Regions from separate parts of the Bifidobacterium breve DSM 20213 genome, predicted to be linked through region 3. Evidence: riboswitches for the same ligand, from Rfam matches in the RefSeq annotation. Region 3 holds a riboswitch; each other region holds the start of a gene.
What was found. A riboswitch is a leader RNA that binds a small molecule or an ion and turns the genes downstream of it on or off. The one in region 3 is predicted to bind thiamine pyrophosphate.
Positions count from the first base shown of each region.

Region 1: it holds a riboswitch for thiamine pyrophosphate, as region 3 does, so the genes downstream of both, BBBR_RS06935 (hydroxyethylthiazole kinase) here and thiS (sulfur carrier protein ThiS) in region 3, are expected to answer to the same signal.
Region 2: it holds a riboswitch for thiamine pyrophosphate, as region 3 does, so the genes downstream of both, BBBR_RS00565 (xanthine permease) here and thiS (sulfur carrier protein ThiS) in region 3, are expected to answer to the same signal.

Region 1 is NZ_AP012324.1:1,574,677-1,584,709, forward strand. It holds gene ftsZ (cell division protein FtsZ) at 1-873, opposite strand, end outside; gene dusB (tRNA dihydrouridine synthase DusB) at 994-2,229, opposite strand; gene BBBR_RS06930 (glycine--tRNA ligase) at 2,372-3,844, opposite strand; TPP riboswitch at 4,096-4,204, shown strand; gene BBBR_RS06935 (hydroxyethylthiazole kinase) at 4,194-5,138, shown strand; gene thiC (phosphomethylpyrimidine synthase ThiC) at 5,320-8,073, shown strand; gene BBBR_RS06945 (ATP-binding protein) at 8,111-9,316, opposite strand; gene thiD (bifunctional hydroxymethylpyrimidine kinase/phosphomethylpyrimidine kinase) at 9,443-10,033, shown strand, end outside.
Region 2 is NZ_AP012324.1:162,326-172,358, forward strand. It holds gene BBBR_RS00555 (DnaJ C-terminal domain-containing protein) at 1-972, shown strand, start outside; gene BBBR_RS00560 (heat shock protein transcriptional repressor HspR) at 1,163-1,750, shown strand; TPP riboswitch at 1,881-1,977, shown strand; partial or broken gene BBBR_RS00565 (xanthine permease) at 2,023-2,169, shown strand; partial or broken gene BBBR_RS00570 (acyl-CoA reductase) at 2,160-2,936, shown strand; gene BBBR_RS00575 (SDR family oxidoreductase) at 3,023-3,793, shown strand; gene BBBR_RS00580 (HAD family hydrolase) at 3,906-4,577, shown strand; gene BBBR_RS00585 (DedA family protein) at 4,729-5,454, shown strand; gene BBBR_RS00590 (P-loop NTPase) at 5,773-6,579, shown strand; gene BBBR_RS00595 (CpaF family protein) at 6,596-7,615, shown strand; gene BBBR_RS00600 (hypothetical protein) at 7,871-8,338, shown strand; gene BBBR_RS11000 (hypothetical protein) at 8,361-9,017, shown strand; gene BBBR_RS00610 (DUF4244 domain-containing protein) at 9,309-9,596, shown strand; gene BBBR_RS00615 (TadE/TadG family type IV pilus assembly protein) at 9,613-9,993, shown strand.
Region 3 is NZ_AP012324.1:788,791-798,823, forward strand. It holds gene argH (argininosuccinate lyase) at 175-1,647, shown strand; TPP riboswitch at 1,804-1,907, shown strand; gene thiS (sulfur carrier protein ThiS) at 2,085-2,279, shown strand; gene BBBR_RS03230 (thiazole synthase) at 2,291-3,160, shown strand; gene thiF (thiazole biosynthesis adenylyltransferase ThiF) at 3,299-4,108, shown strand; gene BBBR_RS03240 (rhodanese-like domain-containing protein) at 4,253-4,645, shown strand; gene BBBR_RS03245 (HD domain-containing protein) at 4,879-5,412, shown strand; gene BBBR_RS03250 (putative ABC transporter permease) at 5,422-6,189, shown strand; gene BBBR_RS03255 (DUF975 family protein) at 6,210-6,917, opposite strand; gene tyrS (tyrosine--tRNA ligase) at 7,306-8,628, shown strand; gene BBBR_RS03265 (tetratricopeptide repeat protein) at 8,656-10,033, shown strand, end outside.

The DNA of each region.
Region 1 (10,033 bases), 790 kb from region 3:
TGCCTCCGGATGAATGGCCTTACGCACCAGCTCGGTAGCTGCAGAGGCCTCCTGCAGCTTCAGATCAGTCGGGCCGGCGATGTTGATCAATGCACCATGTGCACCCTCGATGCTCTCTTCGAGCAGTGGGGAGCTGATGGCGATCTCGGCGGCCTGAGTGGCGCGATCCTCGCCCCGCGCGGAACCGATACCGAACAGCGCGGTGCCGGCACCACGGAGGATGGAGTTCACGTCGGAGAAATCCACGTGAATGTAGGAATTCATCGAGATGAGGTCGGTAATGCCCTGCACACCGGCAAGCAGCGCGGTATCGGCGGTTTTGAACGCCTCGATGATACCGATGGAGCGATCGGAGAGCTCAAGCAGGCGATCGTTCGGAATAACAATCAGCGCGTCAACTTCCTTACGCAGATTGTCGATGCCGTAGTCGGCAGAAGCGGCACGCTGGGGACCTTCAAAGCCGAACGGACGAGTCACCACGGCAATGGTCAGAGCACCCTGCTGATGTGCCGCACGAGCAACGATCGGGCTGGCACCAGTACCGGTACCGCCGCCTTCGCCGCAGGTGACGAACACCATGTCGGCGCCCTTCAGGGATTCCTCGATATCCGACTGGTGATCCTGAGCGGCCTTGGCACCGCGCTCCGGGTCGGCTCCGGCGCCGAGTCCACGGCTGGACTTGTCGGATAGTGAGATTTTCACGTCGGCATCAGAACGCATAAGATCCTTCGCGTCGGTGTTTACCGCCACAAATTCAACGTTCTGCAGTCCTTCGGCGATCATACGGTTAACGGCGTTGCCGCCGGCTCCACCTACGCCGACGACCTTGATATTGGTCTTGTCGTTGAACTCAGTCTGGGCGATCTCGCTCACGTTTGACTCCTGTCACTTCACGGTTACACCTAAGAGTAGCGCAAATAGGATACTGGTGGAGGGAAATTCACGCGAGGAAAAGTGCGTGTTGTGCATTTCTTGTTTGAAATTGTCAACCAATCAGTAGCTGGCATCCATCGGATCATCGCCAAAAAGCGCTTCGCGCTCCTCATGGGTGGTGGTTCGTGATTCCAACCAGCCGTAAGGCAAATGAACCTTTTTGGCGAAGCGTACACGGCCACGCGGCTTGTCGACCACACGTGGAGGGTATTCGATGATGGGATCAAGCTTGCCGATCTCTCGATCCACGTCGGCAAGATTCTCACACTCCATGAATGCCTTACGAGTACTGCCGCCGACCGGGAAACCTTTGAGATACCAGGCAATATGCTTGCGCAGGTCATGAACAGCCATCATTTCATCACCTTCATAGAACTGGGTCAATAGTTCGGCATGATGATGGATTACCCGACAAACCTCGCCGAGGTTCGGATTAAGACGTTCAGGATTGTCTTCAAAAGCGTTCTTGATATTGGCGAACAGCCACGGACGGCCCTGGCAGCCGCGTCCGATGGCTACGCCATCGCAGCCGGTCTCACGCACCATTTCAAGCGCGTCTTCGGCTCCCCAAATATCGCCATTGCCGAACACCGGAATATCAAGGTGTTCCTTGAGCTCTCCGATGCGGGACCAATCGGAGTGGCCGCCGTAATATTCGGCGGTGGTGCGGGCGTGTAGGGTCACCGCTTTGCAGCCTTCCTCCTGAGCGATATGTCCAGCTTCAAGGAAGGTCTCATGGTCGTGATCAATGCCGACTCGGATCTTTGCGGTTACGGGGATGCCGGCCGGCTCGCACACGGCAACCACACGCTGAATGAGTTCAGTAAAGATGTCAGTTTTCCAGGGCAAGGCCGAACCACCACCGCGGCGAGTGACTTTGGGCACCGGGCAGCCGAAGTTCAAATCCACATGGTCGGCCATGTTTTCATCGACCACGATTTTCGCGGCCTGTTCGGTGATGGAGGGATTCACACCGTAGAGCTGCAGCGAACGAATCTTCTCGCTACTGGCAAAATGGCACAGGCGCAGAGCCTTGGGGTTGCGCGCCACGAGGGCGCGTGCGGTAATCATTTCGGCCACGTAGAGACCGTCGGGACCATATTCCTCACAGATCACGCGGAATGGCCAGTTGGTCACACCCGCCATCGGCGACAGCACCACCGGAGTCGGCACGGTGATGTTGCCGAGCTGAACCGGGGCAATGTGTACCTGCGTTTCCGGGCGTGATGGAGCGTCCGTGCGCGGATCGAGGTTGTTGGTCTCGTGAGTAGCGGTGATGGTGGTTTCCATATCCATGCTCTTGCTCCCGCTGGCGGGAGCTGTCGAACCGTAGGTGAGACCGAGGGTGGTCTTCCTTGTGCAGAAAAGACCACCCTCAGTCCGGCTGTCGCCGGCCAGCTCCCGCCAGCGGGAGCCAGTCACCTTGATATATCAGGCTTTAGTACAGGCCGCCGGCTTCCTGAACGCCGGACTCAGGCCAGGCTTCGCCACCCATCTCCACGGGCTTCAGCGGCACGCGGGTGCGCTTCTCGCCGATGCGGGCGGCCACATAGTCGGCCACCTTGTCGAGAGCGACGCGATCCTGGGCCATGGTGTCACGCTCACGGATGGTCACGGCGTGGTCCTCGAGAGTATCGAAGTCCACGGTAATGCACAGCGGGGTGCCGATCTCGTCCTGACGGCGGTAGCGGCGGCCGATGGCGCCGGACTCGTCGTAGTCGATCATCCACTCGTTGAAGCGCAGGTCATCGGCCAGGTTCTGGGCCACGGTCCGCAGTTCGGGCTTCTTGCTCAGTGGCAGCACGGCGGCCTTGACCGGGGCCAGACGCGGGTCGAGGCGCAGCACGGTGCGCTTGTCGACGCCACCCTTGGTGTTCGGAGCCTCGTCCACGTCATAGGCGTCCACGAGGAAGCACATCAGGGAGCGGGTCAGGCCAGCTGCCGGCTCGATGACGTACGGGATATACTTCTCGCCGGTGGCCTGGTTGAAGTAGCACAGATCCTCGCCGGAGCGCTTGGAGTGCGCGGTCAGGTCGTAATCAGTACGGTTGGCAATGCCTTCGAGCTCGCCCCAGTCGGAGCCCTGGAAACCGAACTTGTATTCGATGTCCACGGTGCGCTTGGAGTAGTGGGAGAGCTTCTCCTTCGGATGCTCGTAGTGGCGCAGGTTCTCCGGCTTGACGCCGAGGTCGATGTACCAGCGGGTGCGGGCGTCAATCCAGTACTGGTGCCATTCCTCGTCGGTGCCGGGCTCGACGAAGAACTCCATCTCCATCTGCTCGAACTCGCGGGTGCGGAAGATGAAGTTGCCCGGAGTGATCTCGTTACGGAAGGACTTACCCATGTTGGCGATGCCGAACGGCGGCTTGGAACGGGAGGAGGTCATCACGTTCTTGAAGTCCACGAAGATGCCCTGCGCGGTCTCGGGGCGCAGGTAGTGCAGGCTGTTCTCGTCCTCGACCGGGCCGAGGTGGGTGCGCAGCATCATGTTGAAGTCACGCGGCTCGGTCCACTGGCCACGGGTGCCGCAGTTCGGGCAGACGATGTCCTTCATGCCGTTCTCCGGCATCGTGTCGCCGTGCTTCTCGGCGTAGGACTCCTCGAGCTTGTCGGCGCGGTTGCGCTTGTGGCAGTTGAGGCATTCGACAAGCGGATCGTTGAACACGCTCACGTGGCCGGAGGCCACCCACACTTCGGGAGGCAGGATGATGGAAGTGTCGACACCGACGACATCAGGACGGGTGACGACCATGGAGCGCCACCATTCGCGCTTGATATTGTCTTTGAGAGCGACGCCGAGAGGGCCGTAATCCCATGCGGAACGGGTGCCGCCGTAGATTTCGCCGGCGGGGAATACAAAGCCGCGACGTTTCGCGAGGGATACAACTTCATCGAGTTTGGACTGAGCCACAATGCACCTTCTGGTTTGAACGGTTTGGGGTCTAATAACAACCGCTTCAGAATAGCCGTATATGGTGACAGGTAGAAAGGCACTGTCGTTTTGCAAATTGCTTTCACTGAAAGCGCGTCAGTGAGAGCAATTTGCAAAAGCCTATGGAAACAATCGCTCTACTACCACGGATAATTCAGACGCGCCAGACCTGACGACACGTATCGAACAAATTCGTCAAGATAATGTCCATGTTGGCGCATAGCGTCGGCAACGTAATGCAGGGGAACTCGCATGTGGTTCGCGAGTTGAGAAAGGCCTAAGCCTGACCCTTAGAACCTGTTGGTTAAGACCATCGTAGGGAGCAGTAATGAGCAGTAGTGCATCATCGTTTACCGGTTCGTCCAGCGACTGTACCACCGGAACACCGGTTTCATCCGATTCACCGATTCGCGAGAACATCGCAGCCGCCGTGCACCGCGTACGCGAGACGACGCCGCTGGCCCAGTCGTTCACCAATTTCGTGACCATCAATCTGGTGGCCAACGCGCAGCTGGCAGCCGGCGGCACTGCGGCCATGAGCTTCCTGCCGGACGACGTGATCGAAACCGCGAAAATCGCGGGCGCCAACTACATCAATGTGGGCACGCTGCTGCCGTTCTATAAGGACGCGCTGCCTGAAATCGCGCAGCGACTCAATTATTTGGACAAGCCGTGGGTGCTCGACCCGGTGGCTGCAGGCATCGGGCGCACCCGCACCTCTATTCTTCAGGCCTTCAAGGCCGCTCCCCCTACTGTGATTCGTGCAAACGCTTCCGAAGTGATCGCGCTGGCGAATATGTGGGGGCTCAACACCGAATCCGCGGGGGACGCTTCCGAACACCGCCCCGCCGGAGTGGAATCCGTCGATGACGTGGATTCCGCAACCGGTGCGGCGGTGGCACTTGCCCGGTATCTGACCGAGCAGCACGCCAAGCATTCGTCTCACGATGCTTCCATCCCCTGTGCAGTGGCCGTGTCCGGCATCGCCGACCTGGTGACCGACGGCGAAACCGTGTACCGGCTGTCGGGCGGCAGCTCGATGATGACCAAAATCACCGGTGCAGGCTGCTCGCTGGGCGGCGTGGTCGCCACGTATCTGGCGGTGTCCGATCCGTTGACCGCTGCGTTGTCCGCGTCGCTGCTGTACAACCGCGCGGGCGAGGTGGCCGATACGACTTCGCATGGGCCGGGCTCGTTCCAGGTCGCGTTCCTTGACGCGCTGTGGAATGTGACCGCCGAGCAAGTGGCGGAATCTGAGATTTTGGTGCAGTAGTGTACTGCCCCCGCTGGCGGGGACTGCCGGCAAAGCCGGCTGGGGGCGGTTCCTGGAGTTACCATCCTCCGCCGCTTCGTGGCACCTCCCGCCAGCAGGAGGAAAACACTCGATACCACATCAACCCCAATTCACCTTTCCAATAAGACTTCCACAAGAAACAACAAAGGTAGGAATAATAATGAGTAATGAATACCCATACGCCTCCATGCGAGACAGCTTCGACCTGTCCGCGTACTTCGTGGTGGGGCCGGAGGACTGCAAAGGCCGTCCGCTGACCGACGTGGTGGATCAGGCTCTGCACGGCGGCGCAACCTTCATCCAACTGCGCGCCAAGGAGGCCGATGCCTCTGAGCTGACCGACATGGCCCGCGACATCGCGCAGATCATCGAGGACAATGAGAAGTCCGATTCCGTGGCCTTTGTGATCGACGACCGTGCCGACGTGGTGTGGCAGGCCCGCCGCAAGGGCATCAAGGTGGACGGCGTGCACATCGGCCAGACCGACATGGAGCCGCGCGAAGCCCGCGCCCTGCTCGGCGACGAGGCCATCGTGGGTCTGTCGGCTGAGACCGAAAGCCTCGTTCAGCTCATCAACGAGCTGCCCGACGGCTGCATTGACTACATTGGTGCCGGTCCTCTGCACGTCTCCACCACCAAGCCCGAGGCTTCCGTGGGCGGCAACGACGGCTCCGGCAAGACGCTGGACGCCGCCCAGATCAACACCATCTGCGTCGCCAGCGAGTTCCCGGTGGTCGTGGGCGGCGGCGTGACCGCAGCCGATATGGCCATGCTCGCCGGCACCAAGGCCGCTGGCTGGTTCGCGGTCTCCGCCATCGCGGGTGCCGAGAACCCGGAAGAGGCCGCGCGCACCATGGTCGAAGGCTGGAAGGCCGTCCGCGGCGACAAGAAGCACGGCTACGCGCCGCGCGTCGTAGCCCACACCCCCGCTGCTGATACTCAGGCTGCTCAGGAAGGGGCCGCAAAGCCTGGCTCCGAGGCCACTGAGAAGAAGTTCACCAACGCCAAGGACGCCAAGGATGCCCAGAAGCTCGCCAAGCAGCAGCGCGTGGACATCGCCGCCCGTGGTTCCAAGCAGCGCGACAAGGCGCACATCCGCAAGACCAAGTCCGTACCGTTCACCTATCAGTATGGTTCCTACGACCTGGAAGTGCCGTACACCGAAATCAAGCTGAGCGACACGCCCGGCGTGGGCCCGAACCCGCCGTTCCACGACTACAACACCGAAGGCCCCAAGTGCGACCCGAAGGAAGGTTTGAAGCCCCTGCGTCTCGACTGGATCCGCGACCGCGGCGACATCGAAGACTACGAGGGCCGCCGCCGCAACCTTGAGGATGATGGTAAGCGCGCCATCAAGCGCGGCCGCGCCACCAAGGAATGGCGTGGACGCAAGCATGAGCCGATGCGCGCCAAGGACCACCCGATCACCCAGATGTGGTACGCCCGCCACGGCATCATCACCCCGGAGATGCAGTACGTGGCCACCCGCGAGAACTGCGATGTGGAGCTCGTGCGCTCCGAGCTGGCCGCCGGCCGCGCGGTGATGCCCTGCAACATCAACCACCCCGAGGCCGAGCCGATGATTATCGGATCCGCCTTCCTGACCAAGCTCAACGCCAACATGGGCAACTCGGCCGTCACCTCCTCCATCGACGAGGAAGTGGAGAAGCTGACGTGGGCCACCAAGTGGGGCGCCGATACCGTGATGGACCTGTCCACCGGTAACGACATCCACACCACCCGTGAGTGGATTCTGCGCAACTCCCCCGTGCCGATCGGCACCGTGCCGATGTACCAGGCCCTCGAAAAGGTCGAGGATGATGCCTCCAAGCTGAGCTGGGAGCTGTTCCGCGACACCGTGATCGAACAGTGCGAGCAGGGTGTGGATTACATGACCATCCACGCCGGTGTGCTGCTGCGTTACGTGCCGCTGACCGCCAACCGCGTGACCGGCATCGTCTCCCGCGGTGGCTCCATCATGGCCGACTGGTGCCTGCGCCACCACCAGGAGAGCTTCCTGTACACGCACTTCGACGAGCTGTGCGACATCTTCGCCAAGTACGACGTGGCGTTCTCTCTGGGCGATGGCCTGCGCCCCGGCTCCCTGGCCGACGCGAACGACGCCGCGCAGCTTTCCGAGCTCATGACTCTGGGCGAGCTGACCGAGCGCGCCTGGGCCAAGGACGTGCAGGTGATGATCGAGGGCCCGGGCCACGTGCCGTTCGACACCGTGCGTATGAACATCGAGCTGGAGAAGGCCGTGTGCAAGGGCGCCCCGTTCTACACCCTCGGACCGCTGACCACCGATACCGCTCCGGGTTACGACCACATCACCTCCGCCATCGGCGCCACCGAGATCGGTCGTTACGGCACCGCTATGCTGTGCTACGTGACCCCGAAGGAACACCTCGGCCTGCCGAACAAGGATGATGTGAAGCAGGGCGTGATCGCCTACAAGATCGCCTGCCACGCCGCAGACATCGCCAAGCACCACCCGCACGCGATGGATCGTGACAATGCGATTTCCAAGGCTCGCTTCGAGTTCCGTTGGCTCGACCAGTTCAATCTGTCCTACGATCCGGACACCGCCATCGCCTTCCACGATGACACCCTGCCCGCCGAGCCGGCCAAGATGGCGCACTTCTGCTCGATGTGCGGCCCGAAGTTCTGCTCGATGGCCATCTCCCAGAACATCCGCAAGGCATTCGGTGGCGAGGCCGCTCAGCAGCAAATCGTGAAGGAGGCTGCTGCTGGCGTCGACTCCGAGGCACTGGCTAAGGCCAAGGCCAATGTCGATAATGACGTGGTGTCTGCCAACGTGCTCAGCCCCGAAGAAATCCTCGCCGGCATGGATGCGATGAGCGAAAAGTACACCGCCCAAGGCGGCAAGCTCTACTCCACCGCCCAGGAGTAATTTTTCTCTGGCTCCCCTCAGAGAGGGGAGCCAGCAATTATTTATGATGCCTGAGCTCGGGACGACGCTCGACTCGCTCGAAGGCGGTGACGAGGTCGGCAGCACGGATCGCGCCGCGGCGGTCCTTGGCGGCCACCAGAGCGGCCTCGGTCCAGATGGCGCACACTTCGGCGCCACTCCAGCCTTCAGTACGCCGCGCGATGTCTTCCAATGGCAGTTCGCCCTCGATGGACAGCGAGTGGGCCTGCACCTGCAGAATGCCCAAACGGTCGCGCTCGGACGGCATCGGGAAGGGAATCTGCCAATCGAAACGCCCCGGACGCAGCAGAGCGGGATCCACATCCTCAATACGGTTCGTCGCGGCGACCACCACCACATTGCCCTTGGACTCGAAACCATCCATCAACGTCAGCAACTGTGCCACCAGACGCTTGCCGACACCATTAGTGTCGTTCTCACGCGAGGACGCGATCGAATCAATCTCATCAAAGAAGATGATGGCGCGCTTGTCCGCCTGCGCGGCGGCGAAAATCATGCGCAGCGTTTCCTCACTATCGCCCACATACTTGCTCACGATGGTCGGGCCGGACACCAGATAGAACTGCGCGTCCGCCACATTGGCGATGATGCGGGCCAGATGCGTTTTGCCGGTGCCCGGAGCACCGGTGAAGATCACGCCCTTGATCGGCTTGGCACCGATCGCACGCATCTGCGCACTGTTGCCCAGCTGCGTTTCGATAAGCTCCTTGGCGCGCGTGATCACCTGCTCATAACCGCCGAACGAATCGAAGGTAAGCGACGGATCGCTGCCCGGCGTGATGCGGTACTGCTTGATGTCGTCATCGTGATCGGATTCGCCTGGACGGATGGCCGTGGGCCACAGCACTCGTTCAATGCCGAACAGGTCGGTGAACTGCACGGTGTTGCCGGGCATGATCGAATTCGGGTAATCGCCTTCAAGCAGTTCGAGGCCGTCGGAAGTCTCCAGGACCACGCCTTCGTTGAGCGCACGGCGCACGATGCCCACACGGGGCTTCAACGGCCACACATCATGCGGCACTTTACGATAGAAATCCGTGCCGACGAGCAACACGTCGCCCACATCGAACACCTCCTGACGCGGAAATGTGAGCTGTGTGGTGTGCCCATTAGGCATTACGCCAAAATATGCGGTGCGTTCATCGTCAAAACCGGTGATGCGTACCAAGACGCCGTCACGGCGCAGTACATCGTTATCAGCCATGTCCCCTCCCGAACATTTCATGAATCAATCGCAATCAGCAAACCCTCCCATCTCACCACAGGAGCGGCAAAACATCAAGGAAAACCGCTCCGAAAAACATCATGGGCCCCACTTAGAATGAACACTATGGCACAGATTGCAACATCTACACTTCCCGCTGTTCTCGCGATCTCCGGCTCCGACTCGTCCGGCGGTGCCGGCATGCAGGCCGATCTGAAGACCATGCTGGCTTGCGGCGTGTTCGGCATGAGCGCCATCACCGCGCTCACCGCACAGAACACCACCGGCGTGCGTTCCATTCAGGACACCAAACCGGACATTCTCGCCGACCAGATCAACATGGTGTTTGAGGATATTCCGCCGGTCGCGGTGAAAATCGGCATGGTGTCTGCCACTGACATCATCGACGTCATTGCTGAACGACTCACCTTCCATCACGCCACGAACATCGTGCTCGACCCGGTTATGGTGGCCACTTCCGGTGCCAAGCTCATCAGTGACGATGCCATTGCGGCCTTGACCGGCAAGCTGTTCCCGATGGCTACGGTCGTGACTCCGAACATTCCCGAGGCCGAAGTACTGACCGATACGCTGATTCGCGATCAGGAGGATATGGAGGCCGCCGCCCACCGCATCGTGGAGCGTTACGGCTGTGCCGCGCTGGTCAAGGGTGGTCATGGCACCGAGGATGCCAACGATGTGCTTGCCGAGACGGAT
Region 2 (10,033 bases), 630 kb from region 3:
CTTGGTGTCTCCAAGGACGCTTCGGACGACGACATCAAAAAGGCGTACCGCAAGCTCGCCCGCAAGTACCACCCTGACGTCAACAAGACCAAGGAAGCCGAGGAGAAGTTCAAGGACATCTCCGAAGCTTACGACGTGCTGAGCAAGAAAGAAGATCGCCAAAAGTACGACGCGATTCGCCAGTTCGGTATGGGCGGCGCCCGCTTTGCCGGTGGTTCCGGTGCCGGCGGCTTCGACGCTTCCGGCTTCTCCGACATCTTCGGCTCCATGTTTGGCCAGGGTGCCGGTGGCAACGGTTCGCGTATCCGCTTCTCCACTTCGGGCGGCGGCAACCCCAATCTCAACGACATCTTCTCGATGTTCGGTGGAGCCGCGGGGCAGGGTGCTGGCGGCTACGGCCAGCAGGCATACGGTAACGCCGGTGGCTACGGCTATGAGGAAGCCCCGCGCCCCGAAAACGGCGAGGACCGCAACTCCAAGATCAGCTTGACCCTTCGTCAGGCGGTCAAGGGTGCGACCGTGTCCCTGTCCGTGGATGGCAAGAAGTTCAAGGCTCATGTGCCCGCCGGCGTCAAGGACGGTCAGAAGATCAAGCTGGCCGGCAAGGGCAAGCCGGGCATCAACGGCGGCAAGGCCGGCGATTTGTACCTGCACGTCACCGTCAATCCGGATTCCACGTTCTCGATGCGCGGTCGTGACATCGTCATGAACCTGCCCGTCACCGTAGGCCAGGCCGTGGCCGGCGGCAAGGTTGACGCCAAGGACATCGACGGGAACCTGGTTACCTTCAAGGTGCCCGCGGGCTCCAGCTCCGGTGCCGAGGTCAAGTTGGCCGGGCTGGGCGTCAAGCGTGGCAACCAGCCGGGCGACCTGATCGGCCGTGTGCAGATCATGGTCCCTGCCAAGCCGGGTCTGGCGGTCAAGCACGCCGCCAAAGAATTCGACGAAAAAGCCGGCGACTATCTCAACTAACAGGGGCTCCGCTGGCAGAAGCTGAATGAGCGCAATCTTGGCTCCCGCTGGCAGAAGCTGAATGAGCGCAATCTTGGCTCCCGCTGGTGGGAGCTGTCAGCCAAAGGCTGACTGAGGGTGGTCTTGGCTCCCCTCTCTGAGGGGAGCCGGGAGTCGAACCGAAGGCTCTCAAAATCACAGGAGGTGAACAATGGCGCGGTTAGCCAACCAGATGAAGCAGTTGTACGCGATGTGCGCAACCGCGCTCGTGATGGGCAGGGCCGATCTCGACGGAGCCGATGACGTCGGCTTCGACATCGAACTGCCCATCTTCACCGTCGGCCAGACCGCCGAGTTGGCCAACATTCACCCCCAGACCCTCCGTCAGTACGACCGCCTCGGTTTGGTTCGTCCGCAGCGCACGGATGGCGGCGCTCGCCGCTATTGCCTGCGTGACATTGCCCGCCTGACTCGCGCTCAGCGCCTGAGCCAGGACGAAGGCATCAATCTTTCCGGCATCGCACGCATTTTGGTCCTCGAAGAGGAGAATCGCCAACTGCGCCGCGAAGTCAAACGCATGCAAACCGGCGACCAGGAGAGCGTTTTCGCCGCAGGCCGTGACGGCAATATTGTGGAGGTACAACGCTCCAACCGCGCCCGCCTCTGGCGCAACGCCATCCGCCGCGAAACCCGCGAACTGCCCGGCCGCGATACTGCCGCCGATACCGCTGCCGGCGCCACCGGCGACTCCAACTCCACTCCCGCCGACTTCAAGTCCATGGTCCTGTGGGGTTGGTGAGTCTGGCCGCGTTGCTTCGATTCCTTCTCCATTCGTAAAACTGTTTGTTATCTCACATCGGGCAGCTGCCGAAAGAAGCACGAATTTTCTTGACGGAGATGTCAAGGTTTGTTACGGTGACGTGCGAAAACCGATTCGTAAGGGGTGCTTTAGGCTGAGACGGTATGTGCCGAACCCTTCGAACCTGTGAGCTAACACTCGCGTAGGGAATGCGACGGTTGAACTCCTCTGTTCGGCTCGGCATCCCATATGCGCGTTGAGAGAGGAAGCGTATGTCAATACGCAAGGAGCTGACCGCCCAGAACGTACTGCTGGGTTTTCAGCACGTGTTCGTTTCCAATGTTTGGCTTGATCCGGTATTCGTGGCAGGAGCGATTGGCTTACCTATCGCCCTGTCGTCGAACATGATTACGGTTCTTCGCAGACTACCAAATTGATTGCGGGCAAAGTCGCCGGATCCAAGCCCTGTCTAGGTTACGGAGCAAAAGTCGGGTTGGCGTTCATTGGCCGAGAGGCTTTGCGCCCTGATACCTATGCCGATACCGTGCATCGTGTGGCTGTTGACATCGCCACATATGACCAGCAAAGCTGCCTGGCTCCGCAGACCGTGTTCGTGGAGACTAATGGAGCCCTCACCCCTCGTGAAGTGGCTCAGCTGCTCGGTGGCGAGCTTGAGAATCAGCGGCGCAAATATCCGCGCTCCGTATTGAGTGACGCCGAGAACGTGGCCATTCAGCGGGTGCGCACCGACACTGAGATGAGAGCCTTGATGGGCGGGAAGGCCGCGGTGTTCGCCAGTGGCCATAGCACGGCATGGTCGGTGCTGTATCGAGAACTTGACGGTAGCGGTGCCGACGAGGATGTTGCTTCGCTGATGTCGCCGTTGAACCGCACCGTCAACGTGGTGGCGGTGCCAGATTTGTTGGACGCTGCCAGAAGACTGACTTCCTGCCGTGGCTGGCTGCAGAGCTGCGGTGTCGCTGTGGATTCAACCAGACTGTTTGGTCTTGCAGATATATTGGCCGCGGTCGGTGTGAATCGCATCTGTCCGCTCGGTGAGATGGATCGGGCGAAATCCGGCTGGCATCATGATGGGGGCTTCAACCTCATCGATCTGTTGCGCGCGGTGGATGTCGAACGCGGCAGCGACGCGTACAGCGATTCGTTCGATATGGATATGGAATAGGCCTGTGCTGTTGCGGGCAGCAGGGGCTGGTAGCAGGGCGAAAGGCAAGGGCAATGACAGAGCAAAGCGATATGGCACGGCGTCCAATGGTGAATCTGGATGGCAGAACAGCGATTATCACCGGTTCCGGCAAGGGCATAGGAGCGGCCGTGGCGAAATGCCTGGCATCGCACGGAGCCGCTGTCGTCATCAATTACGTACATGACGCCGCCAGCGCGCAGCGCACTGTTGAAGACATCCACTCACTGGGAGGCTTGGCTATAGCTGTACAGGCGGATGTTTGCGATGAATCGCAATCTTCCAAGCTGGTGGGTACCGCTGTCGGCTCATTCGGCGGCGTGGACATCTTAGTGAATAATGCTTTCGGACGCTTCTCCTTTGATCCGCGTCGCCGTTCCACTTTTGCTGGAGGCGATTGGGATGAGTTTGGCGCACAGATCGAGGGATGCCTGCATGGTGCATATCTGATGTGCTCACATGTGGTGCCGCTGATGCGAGCCCAGACCTCCGGGCGTATCATCAACATCTCCAGCAATCTGGTCGATTCGCCCATCGTGCCCTACCATTCGTATATCACTGCCAAAGGCGGCTTGGTCGGCATGACCCGCTCTCTGGCCCAGGAGCTGGGCGGCTTCGGCATTACCGTTAATGCCATTGCCGCAGGTTTGACGGCCGGAACCGCATCCAGCGCAGCCACCACCGAGGATGTTCGTGAACGAATCATTGCCATGACGCCTCTTGGCCGCCTTGCCCGTCCCGATGACATCGCCGGAGGGGTCGCGTTGTTGGCGTCCGACATGGCCGGCTTCATTACCGGGCAATGTCTGCACGTCGATGGTGGTTTGACCATGCGCTGAAGTGCCGGAGCGGTGTGCTGACGCGCTATGGTTGTCGCATCCGGTTGGTGCAATGGAATGCAGCAAGAGTAAAGGCGCCGATTGGCGTGCGGTCATGCGAACGGAGGTAACCATGCTGCTCAAAGCCGTGTTCTGGGATTTGGACGGTACTCTCATCGATTCTGAGCCGCTCTGGCATGACGGTGAGATTGAGATCGCGCACAACAATGGCGGCGAGTGGAACGAGGACCTCGGTTGGGAGTGCTCCGGCACTCCGGTGCCACACGTGGCGGAGGTCATGATTGCGCATGGCTGCACATTGAGCATTCCCGAAATCGACAAGCAGCTCAAGGATTATGTATTCAAGGCGGAGGTCGAACGTCTGCCGTGGATTCCTGGTGTGCAAGACGTGCTGCGTTCGCTCAAGGAAGCCGACATCCCATCCATGCTGGTCACTACTTCGCCTCGCCGCATGGCCGAGAACATCATGAAGCAGGCTGATGGATTGCTTGCCGGCTACGTCTGCGGCGATGATCCGTACGAGCACAAGCCGAGCCCTGCCCCATATCTGGCCGCGGCTGAGAGACTCGGCATCGCGCCTGAAGACATGGTCAAGTGCGTGGTAATGGAAGATTCCTCATCCGGCCTGCGCTCCGGCGCCGCCTCGGGGGCCACACTAATTGCGCAGACTGGCTGGATTCGCACCGACACTTCCGGCCTTGGTCAGTTTGCCTCCATCGACTCGTATGAGGGCATCGATGCGGCCGCGCTGGACGCCTTTGTGCGGCAGCGTTTGGGGGAGTAGAAATTTCGTTTGTATTGCGGAGTTTGTGTGGGAAACCCCCAGTCGACCTGATGTTATAGGCCGGCTGGTAGGGTGTTTGACGGTTTGCATATAACTGTCTGGTTCATTGGGCTGGCAGCTCAATACAAGATTTAGTACTCATAGGAAACACATGGGCTTCGTTAATTTCATCCTCGAACTGCTGAAGGATCCGCGTGCCGCGATTGCCGGTTGGATTGCCATGGGTGTGGCGCCGACCCTCGGCTTCATCTTCCTCATCGTATTTATCGAAACGGGTGTGGTGTTCTTCCCATTCCTGCCGGGCGACTCCCTGCTGTTCGCTGCCGGTGTGTTCGCCGCTCCCGATGCCGCGACCGGCAAGGCTGCGCTGCCGCTGTTCTGGCTGCTGCCGGTGGTCTGGTGCGCCCCGATTGTCGGTGACCAGTGCAATTACTTCATTGGCCACTTCTTCGGCCGCCGCATTATCCAGTCCGGCAAGGTGAAGGCCTTGACCCCGGAGCGTTTGGCCAAAACTGAGCACATGATTGAGAAGTGGGGCCCGCTGGCTGTGTTCCTGGGCCGTTTCTTCCCGTTCATTCGTACGTTCATGCCGTTCATCTCCGGTATTTCCGGCATGCGTTGGAGCCGATTCACCCCGTTCTCGGTGGCTGGCGGCCTGTGCTGGTCCACGCTGTTCACGCTGCTGGGTTACTTCTTCGGCAATATTCCGGCCGTGCAGGATCACTTCGAATTGGTGATCGTGCTGATTCTGCTGGTTTCGCTGGCGCCCACCATCATCGGTTTGCTGAAGGCCAAGTTCGGCAAGAAGAAGCCGGAGTCGGTTGCCGATTCCCAGCTGGATACGATGGAATCCGGTATCGAGAACCTTAATAAGTAGTTTTTGGTGCTGTAGGGTTCGTTTCTTTTCCAAGCCCCGTTCCGCATGTGATGTGCGGAACGGGGCTTTGTTGTGTTATCCACATTGTTGGTGGACAACATGCCGGGGTGTGGATAATTCGGCAAGCTGGAACCACAGAACCTGATTTCGGTTGAAATAGGTTGGCTCGCACGGTTCAATCTCCCTATGAATATCGACACATCCTCTCGCACTGTTCGCGTTGCTCGCTCTCCGGCAGCGGCCGTTTCGTCCCCTCCCCAGTCCGCTGGGGTCGGGCCCTCCCCGCCGCCGCGCTACTACACCCCTCCTCCGCAACCAATGGCTGCGTATGAGAGAAAACGGTCGAACAGGACTCCGGAAGAATCGTTCTCCACGAACGTGGCATTGCACAATATTGTGACCGTGACCTCGGGTCACGGTGGCGTGGGGCTCAGCGTCATGGCCTCTATGCTTGCGCTGACGCTCACGGAGCGTGGGCAAAGCTGCGTGCTGGTCGATGCCGATTTCGTGGCGGGATGCTTGGATCTGCTGCTTGGCCTCGAGCGTGAGCCGGGTCTGCGTTTCAGTCAGATAGACGCTCCGTTGGGCCGTATTGAAGGAGCGGCACTGCGTCATGAGCTCATTGACTGGGAGGGTATTCGTGTGCTGCCGTGCGATCCCTGGAGCACGCGGCAGCCTGAATGGTGGGAAGTGCAGGCCGTGATTCGGGCACTTGCCGAAACGCACGATATTGTCATCGTAGATGCCGGCCAGGGAGGCCTGATTGAAACAGTGAGTGACTTGCGCCATGGAGTGCAGGTGATGGCCGCGGAACTTTCAGTAATCGGTTTGGCTCGGGCCAAAGCCCATCGGCTCAGATTGTCCGCATGGGAATGCGGGATTCCCCATATTGGCGGCATCGAACCGAGAGGTACGCCGCGAGGTCGCGGGAGCGTGGATGTTGCCGAAGCCGAAGATTATCTGAGCGCTGCAGTGGTGGGTCCCATCCGTCTGACTTCCAGCTTGTGCGGTGATGTGCTTGAGGGATTAGGCATCCGATCCGTGCCCAAGGGAAGTCGTAAGGCCATCGAGGCGCTCGCCGATGCGGTGGAGCGGGATATTCGCGCTGGTGCTCGGGCTGCCTGATTGAAGTGGGGATATCATGACGGCATTGCATCGCGCAGGCATGTTTTTCGGGTTATTGGATGAGCTTGCTTCAGATGATCGAGTCACTGATATTGCGGTGACTTGTGAGGGCCGCGTCTGGGCGGATCGTGGCAGCGGTATGCGGGAGCATATCTTGCAAGTGCCATTCCGATCGCCGCAAGTGGTGCGTGATTATGCGGTGCAGTTATGCGCGCAATTGGGGCGCCGCCTGGATGATGCGTGCCCTATTGCCGATGCTTCCAATATGCATGGTGTGCGTGTCCATGCGGTGATAGCGCCGTTAGTGCCGCAGGGGGCGTCGATTTCCATACGATTCCCCGGCAGCGAGGTGGCATCGTTGCAGCGGCTTGCCCAGTTGGGCATGTTTCCTGCCGGCTGGATTTCGGTACTAAGCGGGCTGGTGAGCAAGAGAGCCGCCGTGCTGATTACTGGCGGTACCGGCGTGGGCAAGACCACCCTGGCAAAGGCGTTGCTTGCGCAGTGTGATGCGAATGACCGTATCGTCACCGTGGAAGAGGTGCGGGAGCTTGTCGATTTTGGCCATGGGAATCATGTTTCCATGGCGGCGAGGGAAGCGAACGTTGAAGGCGAAGGTGCGGTGGGCCTTCCCGATTTGGTGAAAGCCACGCTGCGCATGCGCCCCGACCGGGTGGTGTTGGGGGAATGCCGTGGCGAGGAGATTGTGGATCTGCTGAGGGCGTTCAATTCCGGCCACCGGGGCGGCATGACCACCTTGCATGCGAACAGCGTGGCGCAAGTGCCGCAGCGTTTGATCGCACTGGGATTACTGGCCGGGGTGGCTCCTCGTGCATTGGCCATGCTTGCCGAAGGCGCCTTCGATGCGGTGCTGCATCTTGAACGAGTGGACGGCCGTAGGCATATTGCACAAATCGGCACTTTGCACGCCTCGTATGGTGAATTGCAAGGCGTTCCATTGGTGGCTTGGGACGGTTCGGCCGAGCCTCGATATTCACCTCAGTGGCGTGATTTCGCGGCATTGTGGGGCTGTAGCTAGGGGGGTGGGATATTGCTCTGGTGTGTGATGCTGACAATGGTCGCTGTGCTGATATGGCCTAGTCGCCAATCTGGGGTTGTTGATCGTCTGCGTGATGTGCGGAGTCTTTCTGGAAGGCTCAATCGAGGTGCTGGTGGAGGTTTCGTGAGCCGGAATGGGTGGGACTCGAACGTCGGAGGTGGTGCTGGGCGTAGAACGACAGCAGCATTGCCGAGGAACGGAATCGCTCAGGTATTGGCCTCCGCCATTGCTCGCATGGCAGGTGGAGGAACGCTGGTGGAAGCGTTCGAGGAGCAATTCGGCGGACGTTTTGCCGTGCGCAGGCTGACCCCACAACGCCTGACCGACTTGTTTGAGCGGCGACGATTGCCGGACGAATCACGCGCGCAGTCCGTGCGTGCCGCCATGGGCGCTGCTGCGGCAGCGACAGTCAGCGAGGAATTGGGCTGCCGTGCCGTGCCCTGCTTGGAGGCGGTATTGGATGTCTACTCGCATATGAGATTGATGCAGAACATGAGGGCGCAGGCCTTCGCCGTGCCTCAAGCCACGGTTGGTTTGCTCAGCGCGTTGCCGGCAATCGCGGTTGTGTTGGGGGAATTGATGGGAGCTCACCCCTTGCTATTCTTGTTCGGTTCTCAACGCGGCCTAGTGTGTTTGGTGTCGGGCGGATGCTGCTATGTGGTCGGTCTGGTTTGGATGCGCGCCCTGATGCGAGACGGCTGACAGCTATCGGGGTGAGGCGAAGATGATTGGAACATGCATTGCATCGGGGTGCGCGGCGTTCGCATGCTGGCTGAGCATGGTGAAGCCGCGTGCAGCCAGTCGTCTGCCTGACATTGGGCAATGGGCGAATCATGACGAGCCTGTTGTGGTTGCCGATGCGGCATGGGCCATGCTGGTGCTGCGGATGGTGCAAGTGTCTCTGCGGCAAGGAGCCTCGGTTCCGCGGGCCCTTGATGTTGTGGGCCGCGCTGTTGGAGGCGCATACGGTCAATGCTTAAGCCGCGTGGGCGAATCATTATTGCGCGGCGTCTCATGGTCGGACGCATGGTGTGCCGCCTTAGCCGGGACGGATGCTTCGGCGGGGATGAACCATTCCGCTCGTTTGGGTGGCGCAAAACGGCGAGGCCGGTCAGGGCAGCATGGCGATACGGATGGCGGTGCTGGTGACATCGCACTGGGCATGATCCGCGAGTCTTTGGAACCGGCTTGGTTGCAAGGGGATTCTCCCGGAGTGCTTATCGATGCTGCTGTCGAACAGCTTGATAAGGATGAGCGAGCGCGTATAGAACGTGCCGCTGCCCGTTTGTCCGTGCGTTTGCTGATGCCGACTGGCTTGTGCTTTTTGCCGGCGTTTGTCATTGTCGGAGTACTTCCAGCAATTGCTTCTTTCCTGATGTAGGTTTCTTCTGGCCTGTTTTGGTTGTCTCGTCTTGCGTTGTGCCATCGTCTTGCGTTGTGTCATGACGCATGGCTGGTGGTTATCCACTTTTGTTGTGGATGACACGCCGCGGTGTGGATAACTTGGCAAGCTAGAACCACATGTGCTGTTCGCTGATGCGCCGCACGCCGGATTGCTTCACAGTGGAACTCACCTCGCGTCACAGTGTTCGGCGCGAGGGCCAAACGCTATCGCACGGAGTCAGGAGAGCGCACGATTGATGTGGGCCTTCCCGTGGGGAAAGGAATACCGATGGACACGCACATTCCCATCATCGTTGATGGTCAAGCGGGCATATTTGCCCACAGCAAAGCCAAAATCGCCGAGCTCAATGCCCGTGCCAAAGAACGACTATGCCTCATGGATGCACGGATGCGCACGCTTATGGCTGAGCCGGAAGAAGGAGCGGCCACAGCCGAGTACGCGGTGGTGCTGATTGCCGCCACCGGGTTCGCGGCGCTTTTGGTCACCATTCTGAAGTCGGATGCCATTAAGACGTTGCTGACAAATCTGATCAAAAAGGCGTTGAACGTCGGGTGAGCGACTCGGGAGGGCAATGAACATGAGAAAAGGTCTCAGCAGATGGCTCGCCCGTTTGCCGCCTGTGCACAATGAGGGTGCGGCCACGGCCGAGTTCGCGGTAGTGCTGCCCAGCGTCATTGCAATAACGGGGGTGTTGCTGACGCTTACCCGAGTGGTTGCGGTATCCATGGATTGCCAAAGTGCCGCAACGGCATCCGCGCGTGAATTGGTGGTTTCTGATGATGAATCCGCAGCACAACAGGCTGCCGTGAATATTGTGGGAAGCCGAGTGGATGTGACTGTGCATCAGGAAGGCAGCTTGGTGCGAGTGGCGGTCGAATGCCCCGTTTTGCCAGGGCCTTTGAATGTGACTCCTACTCGGGTGCATGGTGAAGCTGTGGCTGCGCGGCAATAACACACACGGTCGGTCGGGAGGGGGGAACGGCGATGGCGGC
Region 3 (10,033 bases):
TTTTGCACAATAGTGCCGCATCAGTGCATCTCTATAATGAGCGGACAGTTGGCAATGCGTCTGATATTCCCGACATGGAATACGAACAACTTGAATCCACCGGTATGTAGCCCAACGCTGATAGTCTGACAAGCAGTCTGATTTGTTTGCAATCCATGGTTTCAAGGAGCCTTCATGACTGAGAACAACGAACATCTGGCCCTGTGGGGTGGTCGCTTTACATCCGGCCCGTCGCCGGAACTGGCCCGACTGTCCAAGTCCACGCAGTTCGACTGGCGTCTGGCCGACGACGATATCGCCGGTTCCCGTGCCCACGCCCGTGCTCTCGGCCGTGCGGGACTCCTGACTGCCGACGAGCTGCAGCGCATGGAAGATGCGCTCGACACTCTCCAGCGCCATGTGGATGACGGTTCCTTTGCTCCTATCGAAGACGATGAGGATGAGGCCACTGCCCTCGAACGTGGCTTGATCGATATTGCCGGCGATGAGCTCGGCGGCAAGTTGCGTGCCGGCCGTTCCCGCAACGACCAGATCGCTTGCCTGATTCGCATGTGGCTGCGCCGTCACTCCCGTGTGATTGCCGGATTGCTGCTTGACTTGGTTAATGCCCTGATTGAGCAGAGCGAAAAGGCCGGTCGCACCGTGATGCCGGGCCGTACGCACATGCAGCATGCCCAGCCGGTGCTGCTTGCTCACCAGCTTATGGCTCACGCTTGGCCGCTGATTCGCGACGTGCAGCGCCTGATTGATTGGGACAAGCGCATCAATGCCTCTCCGTACGGCTCCGGCGCGCTGGCCGGCAATACACTCGGCCTTGACCCGGAAGCGGTGGCTCGCGAGCTCGGCTTCTCCCGTGTGACCGACAACTCCATCGACGGCACCGCAGCCCGTGACCTGGTCGCCGAATTCGCATTCGTGGCCGCCATGACCGGCGTGGACATCTCCCGTCTGTCCGAGGAAATCATTATCTGGAACACCCAAGAGTTCGCCTTCGTCAAGCTCGATGACGGCTACTCCACCGGATCCTCCATCATGCCGCAGAAGAAGAACCCGGATATCGCCGAGCTCGCCCGTGGCAAGTCCGGCCGTCTCATTGGCGACCTGACCGGTCTGCTGGCCACTCTGAAGGGTCTGCCCACCGCCTACGCACGCGACCTGCAGGAAGACAAGGAAGCGGTGTTCGATCAGGTCGACACGCTCGAAGTGCTGCTACCCGCGTTCACCGGCATGGTCAGAACCATGCGCTTCGATGCCGACCGTTTGGAAGCTGAAGCCCCGACCGGCTTCGCCTTGGCCACTGACATCGCCGAATGGCTTGTCAAGAACGGCGTGCCATTCCGCCATGCTCACGAGCTCTCCGGCGCCTGCGTCAAGCTCGCCGAAGGCCGTGGCCAGGAACTCTGGGATCTGACCGACGAGGACTTCATCGAGACCTTCGCCGCATTCCTGCCGGCCGGAAAGGCTCCGGGCGTGCGTGAAGTGCTCTCCAGCCACGGTTCGGTCGACTCCCGCAACGGCAAGGGCGGCACCGCCTATGGTCGTGTGCGCGAGCAGATTGCCGACGCCAAGGCCAGTGTCGAAGAGCTCAAGTTGTTCCCGGCCTCCACTTCTGACGGTTCCGCGTATAAGGCCCCCGGCACGTTTTAAACTGCGCTCCCGTTGGCGGGGGCTGTCGGCGAAGCCGACTGGGGGTGGTCGCGAAGGTCTTCGTCCACATGACCACCCTCAGTCTCGCTCCGCGATCCAGCTCCCGCCAGCGGGAGCTAGGTTTTGCGTTGTCATCGCAACGGCCTACACTGAATAATCGTAACGAACGGGAGCCGTAAGGCTGAGAGGAAGTTGCCAGACTTCGACCGGGGAACTTGACGCGGGTCATGCCGCCGTAAGGAATCGTTGTTCTTGATTTGTTAGGTTTCCTGCAACAGTCTTTCATTCCGTTTGCATAATTTAGCCGTATGACGGGTCGTGGTGTAGCCAATGCATCGCGGCGGCCACACGGTCGCATGATTGGGTTCATGAATGGGCGCACCACTTAAGGTACGGTTCGTTTCGTGCACCCTTTTTTACTATTCGGAAAGGTTGTTATGCAGGTCAACGGAGAGCAAGTCAAGCTCGATACGCCGGTCAGCGTTGCCGACTATCTCGAAGCACACGGATTCCGCGCCGAACGCGTGGCCATCGAACTTAACGGTGAGATTATTCCGCGCGACAAGCGTGCCGATGCCATGCTTGACGACCAGTGCGTTATGGAAATCGTACAGTTTGTTCAGGGTGGCTGAAAGGAAGAGCTATGAGCAATATCAATCCGGTTACTGAAGCATCCGTTGAGGCGACGCCGCTGCCGCCGCAGCCCGCCGTCACCAATCCGGTCGGTACCGCTGCGCCGATTCTGCCGGTGGAAGACAAGCCGCTGAATCTGGGAGGCCACGAATTCCAGTCGCGATTCATCTTGGGCTCCGGCCGCTATGACCTGAACCTCATCAAGGCCACGGTCGAGCATGCCGGTACGCAGATCGTCACTATGGCGCTACGCCGCGCGCAGACTACCGAAAACAGCGTGCTCGACTATATTCCCGAAGGTATCACGCTGCTGCCCAACACCTCCGGCGCGCGTAACGCTGAGGAAGCCGTGCGTATTGCACGATTGGCACGCGAAGTCTGCCACACCGACTTCGTCAAAGTCGAAATCGAACACGAGACCAAATACCTCTTGCCGGACAACGCTGAAACCATCCGTGCCACTGAAATGCTGGCCAAGGAAGGCTTCGTGGTCATGCCCTATATGTTCCCGGATCCAATCGCAGCCCGTCAGCTTGAAGAAGCCGGTGCTGCCGCAGTTATGCCGCTCGGCTCGCTGATTGGTTCCAACATGGGCTTGCGCATGCGTGATTTCATCGAGATCATCATCGCCAACGCGCACGTGCCGGTTATTATCGACGCCGGCATCGGCCGCCCGAGTCAGGCTTGCGATGCCATGGAAATGGGTGCGGATGCGGTGATGGCGTACACGGCTGTGGCCTCCGCTGGAAATATTCCGTTGATGGCTGAGGCGTTCAAGCACGCCATCGATGCGGGTCGTGCGGCCTACCTGTCTGGTCTCGGCAAAGTGACCGAAGGCCAGGCTGTGCCGTCCAGCCCGACCACAGGGTATTTGCACTGATTGGGTATTGGCTCCCCTTTCTGAGGGGAGCTGGCCGTGTAGCGGACTGAGAGGAATTCGCGAGGCAGCGTTAAAACTTCCTCTCAGTTACCTGTGATGACAGCGTCCCTCCGGAGAGGACAGAAACATGGAGAAAACATGGCATTGACGGATGAACAGGTGGAGCGGTACGCGCGTCATCTGATTTTGAAGGGCGTGGGTGTCAAAGGGCAGAAGCGTCTGCTGGCTTCCAGTGTGCTGATTATCGGCGCGGGCGGGCTCGGTTCGCCGGTTGCTCTGTATCTGGCGGCAGCCGGAGTCGGTCGCATCGGACTCGTGGATGGCGATATGGTGGATTTGAGCAATCTGCAACGCCAGATTATCCACACCACTGCACGGGTGAACGAGCCCAAGGTGGAGTCAGCGGCTGCGGCCATCCGTGAACTCAACCCGGACGTGACGGTCGACACTTACTATGAGCTTGTTGATGCCAACAATATCGCCGGCCTCATCGAGGCATACGATCTGGTGATAGAGGCCACCGACAATTTCGCCGCGAAGTTCCTTATCAATGACGCTTGTGTATTGGCCAATAAACCGTATATTCATGCGGGTGTGGTCGGATTCGCAGGTCAGGTGATGACCGTCATTCCCGGTGAAGGCCCGTGCTATCGCTGTATTTTCCGCGACATGCCTGCCGCTGGCGAGATTCCGACTTGCAAGGAAGCTGGCGTCTTGGGTGCGGTGGTCGGCGTGATCGGCAGTCTGGAAGCCACTGAAGCCGTCAAGCTGATAGTTGGCGTGGGGGAGCCGTTGGTGGGCCGCATGCTCACCGTGGATGCGTTGAACATGAATATTCGACGGGTGCCATTGCCGGAGCATGTGCCGGATTGCCCGGTGTGTGGTGAGCAACCGACCATCACCGCCATTGACTCGGCCAACTATATTCAGCCGGCCTGCGCGATTTAGAGCTATATGGCTCCCTCTCTGAGGGGAGCTGTCACCGTAGGTGACTGAGGGGAGTTGCTACGGTTGAGCAAGCCTCCCCTCAGTCCGCTACGCGGACAGTTCCCCTCCAGAGGGGAGCCAAGATCAGAACGAGAGGGGAAGAACATGCCTATTGCTTTGCATAATGTGGTTGATGCCGATGAGAGCGGTGAGTGTGCGTATCGTCACATCACGCCGGAAGAATTCGCCGAGCTCGACCCGAATACGGTTACGCTGCTCGATTTGAGGGAACCGGCCGATTTCGCCGCTCACCCGGTCGAAGGTGCCATCAATGCTCCTCTTGATCCATTGGCTCATGTACTCAAAACCGTGCCCAAGGATCGAACTGTTGTGGTCTATTGCGCCCAAGGTTGGTGGAGCGAGGAAGTGGCCGAAATTCTCGCCGATCGCGGTTACGATGTGGCCAGCCTCTATGGAGGCTTTCAAGGCTATCTTGATTATCTCGAATCCCACCACGATCAACAGCTCAACAGCCGATTGGCCGCAACGTATCTCTGACCTCTCGGCGCAAGGAATTCTCGTAATAATCCCTGATTTCGAGAGATCTTTGCACTGACTCGTGCTAAGCGCAAAGATTTCTCGAACAGTTCCTATTGTCGTTCTTTTGGATGAGTGTGCACGGTAATGTGCGTGCCCTACAATCGGTCACGGTGTTACCCGATAAATACTTGAATGTTGTCGGGTAATCACATGGAATGAACCGAACCAGCCCGAACGGGAAGGACGAAACCGTGGGACGCCTGCTCACTCGAGCGCAGATTCAACGCTTGGTCGCCAAGCATGGCCGTGAAGTCATCGAACATCAGCACATGCAGATCGAACGTTGCTGCTATCAGCACGGCAATGTCACCACATTCGAGCATTCCATACGTGTGGCGTGCCTCGCCGTTTGGCTGGCGGATCGCGCACATCTCTGGTACCACGTGAATCTCAGGTCTCTGATTCGTGCGGCTCTCCTGCACGACTACTTCCTGTACGACTGGCACGACTGGGACAACGGGCAACACCGTTGGCACGGCTTCACCCATGGCCATGCGGCCTTGATGAACGCTTTGAAGGATTTTGACCTCAACGACATCGAACGCAACAGCATCGAAAACCATATGTTCCCGATGACCCCTGTGCCGCCCGCCTATATCGAAGGATACCTTGTCACGTTGTCGGATAAGCTTTCGGCCACCGCCGAAACGTTCTCGTTCGACCGGTTCAACAAGCCACATCTGCCCTCGTTGGAGGCACACATCAAACACCGCGTTGCAAGGTGATTACCGCCGATGATAATTGCGCTTGAACACTACTTCCTCTGGTTCCTGTTCTACAGCTTTGTGGGCTGGGTCTATGAATCCATCCTTGTTTCTTGCCAAGAACGTCGCTTGGTAAACCGTGGATTCCTCAACGGTCCGCTGTGCCCGATTTACGGCACCGGTGCGGTACTGGGCATTGCCGTGCTCGGCAATCTCCATAATCCAATCATCATCTTTCTGATTTCGATGGTCGGCGCCACGATTCTTGAATACACGACCTCGTGGGTTATGGAGGAGCTCTTCCACGCACGTTGGTGGGATTACTCGAATTTCCGTTTCAATGTCCAAGGGCGTGTGTGCCTTTTAGGGGCGGTGATTTTCGGTATTGCCGGTGTAGTGATTGTGCTCGGCGCCCAACCATACGTGGCACAGTTCACTGACCTGATTCCTGTGCCAATGTTGCACACGTTGGTCACGGTACTGGCTCTGGTCACCATCATTGATTTAGCGGTCACGGTGGCAGGCATGCTCGAATTCGAGCAGGTGCTCGACTCCGTTACTCAAACGGTGCAGGATGTGGCTGCACGAGCAGGCGACACGTGGCAATGGGGTTCCAGTGCGGTATCCGATAAGATGCGCGAGCTTTCGCGGGATACGATTGAGCGTCTACGTTGGGCAGTCAACGGTGTTATCAACGCGCAGCAGAAGCGTATGCTCAAGTCCTTCCCGAAGTTCCAGGTGCCGGATCGTCAGGACATCATCGACTCTTTGCGCGAACTTATGGGCCCGCGCCGCTGATTGCAGGGTTTTTACATGAACTATGACCCCGCGCCCTCAATGCCGTTCTCCTTGGCCACAGCGCGCAGATACGCATAGTATTCGGCGAAGAACGCCGCGTTGTAACCATTGGAATAGAAGATTCCGCTCAGGCCGACTGTGGCACCATTGAGCAGATACCAGACGAGGAAGCTGACCTGCGCCACGAAGCACTCCCATTTGTGGCCCTTCATTATGCGCCGGGAGAGGCTGATAGCCTGATTGGCACTGATGTTCGGGTTCTCCGCCACGATGTACGGCACGAGGAAGTACGAATAGGTTTTGATGATGCCGCCCACGAAAGTCAACCACCACAGCATCAGGTACGCGTTCTCGACCATCATCGTCCATGCCATGCGCACCCAACGCTTGGATTGCAGCGGGTATAGGAACCGGCGCAACGGCACTTTCTCGTAGATTCGGGCCTCCAGCATGATGCGCCGCAGCACCACGCGGAAGACCTGCACTACGAACAGGGGGAATGCCACAGTACCCAGCAGTGCCACGATCACCAGAATGGATATGACGATGTTCTGCGCATGAATGACGGACGTGGCCGCATCCGCCACGGACAGGATGAACGATCCGGAGGAAAATGAGTTGAGTGCCGCGGAAAGTACGCCGCGGGAGCGGCCGAGCGCGGCGATGGCTTTCTCGTTGCTGTTGACTTGGTCGCGTGCGTCGCTTCCCTGCCCCGACGCTATCTCCATCAGAATGTCCAGCGGGCCGGATGCATAGTAGCCCTCGCCAGGGGCCTCGGCGGTGGTCTGTGCATCGGTTTGTACGGAAGTCTGAGCCGTGCCGGAATTGGTGTGGATGGCAATCAGCGAGGAGCCGTATTCCGCACCCAGAAACGCCGCGAACAGACACGCGATAACAATCAGCCAATAACTTCGCTTCAGAGTCTTCCGCGCCTGTGCCTTGAGTGCTTTTCTCTCTATCGCTGCTCCCCTGCTTAGTAGCCACTCCCAACTCTAGTGGAAATGTGACAGATTGTGGCGCATTGACAAGTTATGCACTGTCGCCATGTCCTGCGAAACTTGACTGTGCCCAATTGGGCGGTTTTATACACAATTCGATAGGGAGAAGCGACAGGCTATGGCTCACGTCACCGACTTCAAGGAAGCGGGTTTCAACACCCTGCTTGAGGAACTGGAATGGCGCGGGTTGATTTCCCAGTCCACGGACAGGGATCGACTTGCGGAAGCACTGAACGGCGAGCCCATCACCTATTATTGCGGCTTCGATCCCACTGCTGCATCCCTGCATATCGGCAATCTGGTGCAGCTCATCAACATGCGTCATCTGCAGTTGGCATGCCATCATCCAATCGCCCTGGTCGGTGGCGCCACCGGTCTGATCGGCGATCCGCGCCAGTCAGGTGAACGCACGCTCAATCCGAAGGACGTGGTGGCCGGCTGGGCCGACCGCCTCAAGAACCAGATCGGCGGCATTTTGGAGACTGAAGGCGCCAACCCGGTGCGTTTCGTGTCCAACTACGATTGGACCGCTTCGATGACCGTCATCGACTTCCTGCGCGATGTCGGCAAGAACTTCCGCTTGGGCACCATGCTGGCCAAAGACACCGTGGCTCGCCGCCTGAACTCCGAGGAAGGCATCTCCTTCACCGAGTTCAGCTATCAGGTGCTGCAGGGCAACGACTTCCTCCACCTGTTTGACGAATACCACTGCACGTTGGAACTCGGCGGCTCCGACCAGTGGGGCAACCTCACCTCCGGCCTGGACCTGATTCACAAGGTGCGCGGTGTGGACGTCAATGTGTTCACCAGCCCGATCATCACTGATGCTTCCGGCAAGAAGTTCGGCAAGTCCGAGGGCAACGCCGTCTGGCTCGATGCCACGATGCTCAGCCCGTACAAGTTCTACCAGTTCTGGATCAACCGCCCGGATGTGGAGATGGAAAGCCTGCTGAAGGCGTTCACCTTCCTGCCCAAGGCCGAAATCGAACGACTGGTCGAGGAATCCAAGACCAACCCCGGCAAGCGCGAGGCCCAGAAGACCCTCGCCTGGGAGGTCACCAGCTTCGTGCATGGCGAGGCCGCTACCCAGGCCGCCATTGACGCTTCCGGTGCGCTGTTCGGACGCGGTGGCAACCTCGAAGACATCGATGAGGAAACGCTGGAATCCGTGCTCGACGGTTTCAAGGTGGTCGACGAGAACGGCGAGCACGTCTTCCCCGTCTCCAAGCCCGGTGATCGCGTAATCGACGCCGCCCAGGCTGCCGGACTGTTCAAGTCCGCTTCCGAGGCACGCCGCGCCATCAAGTCCGGTGGCGTGTATCTCAACAACAACCGTATCGAGGATGAGGAGCAGGTGCTGGCCGAAGCTGACTTCCTGGCCGGCCGCTTCGCGCTCATCCGTCGTGGCAAGAAGGCGCTCGGCGCCGTGGAAAACCGTTAATCAACAACGAATTAAGGAAAACAAGTAATGGCAGAAGGTAACGAGCGTTCCGGCAAGTCCTACGGCGGCGGCCATAAGGGGTATGGCGATCGCCGACCGGGCAACCGCGGTGGCAAGGGTTTCAAGCCGCGCGGCAAGGGCGGTTTCAAGCCGCGTCATGATGGTGAGGGTTTCAAGCCGCGTCGCCGCGAGGATGGCGAGGGTTATGCGCCGCGTCGCGATGGTGATGGTGAAGGTCGCGGCGGCTACCGCAAGTCGTACGGCAAGGGCGGCGACTTCCACAAAGGTGGTCGTTCCGGCTACCGCGGCAATGGTCCGCGTCGTGACGGCGAAGGCTTCCGCCCGCGTCGCGACCATGATGGTGAGGGTTTCAAGCCGCGTCGCCGCGAGGATGGCGAGGGTTACGCGCCGCGTCGCGATGGTGATGGTGAAGGTCGCGGCGGCTACCGCAAGTCCTACGGCAAGTCCGGAGGCTTCCACAAGGGCGGCTACCGCGGCAATGGTCCGCGCCGCGACGACGACGGTTTCAAGCCGCGCCGCGAGGGTGGCTACCGTTCCCACGAAGGCGAGAACGGCGAGAACCCGCGCTACCAGCACCGCGACAATGATCGCCGTGATTTCCGTCGCGATGGCGATCGTCGTGACTTCCATAGGGATGGAGACCGTCGTGATTTCCATCGTGACGATCGCCGCAATGATCGTCGTGACTTCCATAGGGATGGCGATCGCCGCAACTTCCGTCGCGATGACCGTCGTGACAATGACCGCCGTGACGGCTACCGCGAGTTCTCTCAGGAGGAGAAGCGCCAGTACCGTGAGGAGAAGCGCTCTGAATACATGAACCGTCCGCGCCGCAATTCCGACGGCACGATGAGCTTCCCCTCGCAGAACCCGTACACCGATCGTCGCCCTGACGAGCCGAAGATGCCCAAGGGTATGGAATGGTCGATGCTGTCCTCGGATGAGAGGGAGCGTCTGCGCGGCCTGTCCAAGGAGCACGCGGAGAACATCGGTCTGCATATTCTCGCCGCCTTTGCGCAGGAGGAGGACGATCCTCAGAATGCTCTCGAGCATGCCAAGTGGGTGGCTCGTCAGGCTTCCCGAATTGACTTCGCCCGTGAAACGTTGGCATTCATCGCCTACCGTCAAGGCGACTACAAGCTCGCCTTGCGCGAATTCCGCACCGCTTACCGCATGAACGGATTCCAGGACTACCTGCCGTTCATCGCCGACTGCGAGCGTGGTCTTGGCAACCCGAAGAAGGCCGTGGAACTGGCACTGTCCGACGAGGGCAAGGCACTGCATGGCTCTCCGAAGGTCGAGATGTTCCTGGTGTACGCTGGCGCTCTCGGCGATTTGGAAATGTGGGATAAGGCCATTGATGTGGTTCACGCCGTCGGACGTT